One region of the Pseudomonas sp. 2 genome, then DNA from elsewhere that is predicted to be linked to it. Evidence: predicted binding sites of a transcription regulator. Region 1 holds the regulator's gene; the other holds the start of a gene.
The links. The regulator FliA, encoded in region 1, starts transcription of late flagellar genes. The targets are predictions, from matches to a motif close to CTAAAGTTTNNNNNNNNNNNGCCGNTAA.
Positions count from the first base shown of each region.

Region 1 (2,199 bases):
TCGCGACGCATGAAGCGTCCCCAATCGGCGCTCAGGGCCTTGGCGTCTTCGCTCAAGCCGTTCATCAACGGCGTGCTCTGCTCCACCAGGTCCATGGTCTTGTTGGCCGCGCCTTCGGTCAGGCGCACAACATACGACAGGCGCTCGGTGGCATCGGTGATCTGCGACACTTCTTCGGCTTGCGGCATGTGCGGGTCAATCTGGAAATTGACGATTGCACTGTGCAGCTCGCGCGTCAGCTTGCCGACTTCCTGATACAGGCCGCGGTCCCGGGTCTGATTAAGCTCATGGATAAGTTGCACGGCGTCGCCGAACTTGCCTTTTTCAAGGCTGGCGACGAGCTCTTGTGCGTGTTTCTTCAGGGTCGACTCGAAGTCACCCATTGTCGATTCTTTAGGATCCATAGCGCCCTCGCAGCGGACATCAGCTATTGACGCGCTCGAATATCTTCTCGATCTTTTCTTTGAGCACCTGGGCGGTGAATGGCTTCACGACGTAACCGTTAACACCGGCCTGTGCGGCCTCGATGATCTGCTCGCGCTTGGCTTCGGCGGTGACCATCAGCACCGGCATGTGGCGCAGGCGCTCATCGGCGCGCACCTGACGCAGCAGGTCGATGCCCGACATGCCCGGCATGTTCCAGTCCGTGACCAGGAAATCGAAACCGCCCGCCTGCAACATCGGCAATGCGGTGGTACCGTCATCTGCTTCGGCCGTGTTGGTGAACCCAAGGTCACGCAACAGGTTTTTTATGATCCGCCGCATCGTTGAGAAGTCATCAACGATGAGGATTTTCATGTTCTTGTCCAATTCGACCTCCAAGCAGTCTTTAACGCGCCCAGCCCCTGGACGCGCGTTCAATCAATACCGGCGAGCGGCTTTACGAATAACAGTGACGGGTTTTCGAATCGACAAGTAACAGGCGCAGCGAAACGAATCTTCAAAGATCCGATCCCACCGGCTCCTGCCTTGCCTTTTGTTGCACCCACATCTTGCACAGCCGGTCTTGCATTCAGCACGCAGGCACACTGGCCTGCGCGGGTTAAATCAACGTGCGCGCCACTCGCTCAGGCGGCCGCGCAAACGGGCGGCGCACTGGCTGTGCAGCTGGCTGACCCGGGATTCGCTGACGCCCAGGACTTCACCGATTTCCTTGAGGTTCAGCTCTTCGTCGTAGTACAGCGCCAGCACCAGGCGTTCACGCTCGGGCAGGTTGGCGATGGCATCGGCCAGCGCCCCTTGAAAACGCTCGTCTTCCAGATCGCGGGACGGTTCCAGCGACTGGCTCGCGCCGTCTTCGTGCAGCCCTTCATGCTCGCCGTCCTGCAACAGGTCGTCGAAGCTGAACAGGCGACTGCCCAGTGTGTCATTGAGAATCGCGTAGTAATCGTCGAGGCTCATCTGAAGTTCGGCAGCAACCTCGTGATCTTTAGCGTCACGGCCGGTTTTTGCTTCAATCACACGAATCGCGTCGCTGACCATGCGCGTATTGCGGTGAACCGAGCGCGGCGCCCAGTCACCCTTACGCACTTCGTCGAGCATCGCGCCACGAATGCGGATGCCGGCGTAGGTCTCGAAACTCGCGCCCTTGGTCGAGTCGTATTTGGTCGACACTTCGAGCAGGCCGATCATCCCCGCCTGGATCAAGTCCTCGACCTGCACACTGGCCGGCAGACGCGCCAGCAAGTGGTAGGCGATACGCTTGACCAACGGGGCATAGCGCTCGATGAGCTCGTACTGGGAATCTCTGGATGATTTGCTGTACATGCGATAGCCACTTGCAGTCATGACACTGGCCCTGCACTGGTCTGATGAACCAGGCGCTCGACGAAAAATTCCAGATGGCCACGCGGGTTCGCCGGCAGCGGCCAGGTATCGACTTTCTGCGCGATGGCCTTGAACGCCAGCGCACATTTGGAACGGGGAAACGCCTCGTACACCGCGCGCTGCTTCTGCACGGCCTTGCGCACGCACTCGTCGTACGGCACGGCGCCCACGTACTGCAGCGCGACGTCCAGGAAGCGGTCGGTGACCTTGGTCAGCTTGGCGAACAGATTGCGCCCTTCCTGCGGGCTCTGGGCCATGTTGGCCAGCACGCGGAAGCGGTTCATGCCGTAGTCGCGGTTGAGCAGCTTGATCAGCGCGTAGGCGTCGGTGATCGAGGTCGGTTCGTCGCAGACCACCAGCAGCACTTCCTGG
Region 1 covers NZ_JBWXNG010000016.1:70,259-72,457, forward strand. The annotation lists gene AC1MEK_RS23115 (protein phosphatase CheZ) at 1-404, opposite strand, end outside; gene AC1MEK_RS23120 (chemotaxis response regulator CheY) at 424-798, opposite strand; gene fliA (RNA polymerase sigma factor FliA) at 1,048-1,788, opposite strand; gene fleN (flagellar synthesis regulator FleN) at 1,785-2,199, opposite strand, start outside.

Region 2 (2,199 bases), on a different contig from region 1:
CGCCTGCTCTTCGGCGGCGCTGGCGATCACCAGGTTGCGCTCGGAAATCTGGTTGATCGACGAGGTGATCCGGGTCAGCGACTCGCCCGCGCCCTGGGCCAGCTCCAGCGTGCTGGAGGCCTGGGTGCGGCTGACCAGCATCGATTCCAGCGCCTGGCTGGAACCGCTGCGCATGGTCGAGACCATCTTGTCGATTTCCAGCGTCGACTGCTGGGTACGATGGGCCAGGGCGCGCACCTCGTCGGCGACCACGGCAAAGCCGCGCCCCGACTCACCCGCCCGCGCCGCCTCGATGGCCGCGTTGAGCGCCAGCAGGTTGGTCTGCTCGGCGATCGAGCGGATCACGTCCAGCACCTTGCCGATGTCCTGGGATTGATCGGCCAGATTCTGCACCAGTACCGAAGTCTGCTGCACGTTGGTGGAGAGGTTCTGGATCGAGGTGACGGTCTGGATCACCCGGCTCTGGCCATCCTGCGCCGCCTCGTTGGACTCGCTGGAGGCCTGGGAAGTCGACACTGCATTGCGCGCCACTTCTTCCACCGCCGAGGTCATCTCGTTGACCGCCGTGGCCGCTTGTTCGATTTCAGCGTTCTGCTGGTGCAGGCCACGATGGCTGTCCTCGGTCACCGAGTTCAGCTCCGTAGCCGCCGACGCCAGCTGGCTCGCCGAACTGCCGATCAGGCTCAGGGTGCTGCGCAGGTTGTTCTGCATCTGCTGCAGGGCGCTCAGCAGGCGGGTGACTTCGTCCTTGCCTTCGACGCGGATGTCGTGGGTCAGATCGCCCTTGGCGACGAATTCGGCAGCGCTGACCGCGTCCTCCAGCGGCAGGATGATGCTGCGGGTCAGCCACAGCGCCAGTACCACGGTGGACAAAGCTGCGATCAGCACGAACACCAGCACCACGTTGCGCGACTGACCATACTGGGCCTGCGCGGCCGTGCCTTCCAGCTCGATCTGGCGGGTGTAGAAATCCGCCAGATCGCCCAATTGCGTGCCGGAGTTGTCGACCGCGGTCTTCATGTCCACCAGCAACAAGGTGTTGAGCGCCTTCAGGTCACCGCTCTGGGCCAGCACGAACGACTGGCTCAGCCCGCGCTGGTAATCGCCCAGCGTGGCGCGGAACTTGTCGTACAAGGTCTTTTCTTCAGGCGTGTCGATGAACGCATCCAGGGCGGTCAGTTTTTCGCTCAGCACCTTGGAGCGCACGTCCATCTGGCCCTTGTAGACGCTGACGTTTTTAGGGTCGGTGTCCAGCGCCATGCGCAGCGAGATCGTGCGAATGCGCAGCATGGCTTCGCGAATGTCGTTGACCAGACGCATGCTCGGCACCCAATTGCTTTCCACCGCCACCTCACTCTGGCGGATGGTGGACATCTGGCTCAGGGCAAACCAGCCAAGCAACGCGACAAGCAGGGAAATCAGGGTGAATCCAAGGCCCGCGCGGCGGGCGATGGTCAAATTGCGTAGGTTCATGACCGTAGGCTCGTTGTTTTTGGGGGCAGTCGTAACAAATAATGTCATCGTACGACTCACGGATATCGACGCCGTCGGTCGCTTCTTGAGTGCCCGGCAGATGAATAAAGCGAACGCCCGTTCGACGAAACATCGAACCTGCGGGCGCAGAGCGGTCTAGACCTAAGAGTCAGCCCCTTTGATTGGAACGGGAGAACAGACCATGCACCTGGAAGGTTCCTGCCATTGCGGCGCGGTGGAATTCAGCCTGACCTGCGCCCACCCCTACCCTTATCAGCGCTGCTACTGCTCGATCTGCCGCAAGACCCAGGGCGGCGGTGGCTACTCGATCAACCTGGGTGGTGAGGCGAAAAGCCTAAAGGTCAAGGGCAAGAGCAGCATCGCCATCTATCACGCCAAGATGCGCGACGACGAACAGCACCTGTTGGGCACCAGCAGCGCCGAGAGGCACTTCTGCAAACACTGCGGCAGCGGCCTGTGGCTGTTCAGCCCGGAGTGGCCGGAGCTGATCCACCCGTTCGCCAGCGCCATCGACACCCCGCTGCCGACCCCGCCAGAACACACGCACCTGCTGCTCGACTCCAAGGCCTCGTGGGTCGAAGTGCAGACCGGCCCGAATGATCTGGAGTTCGAGCAGTATCCAGAAGAGTCGATCGCCCAGTGGCATGAGCGGCTGGGGCTGGTGCGCTGAGGCAGATTCTGTGAACCTCTGCGCGGGCCCCCGAC
Region 2 covers NZ_JBWXNG010000006.1:29,562-31,760, reverse strand. The annotation lists gene AC1MEK_RS11750 (methyl-accepting chemotaxis protein) at 1-1,473, opposite strand, end outside; gene AC1MEK_RS11745 (GFA family protein) at 1,676-2,164, shown strand.
Region 2: AC1MEK_RS11750 (methyl-accepting chemotaxis protein) is a predicted target of FliA. The motif match lies at 1,536-1,563, and genes of this name have one in related genera.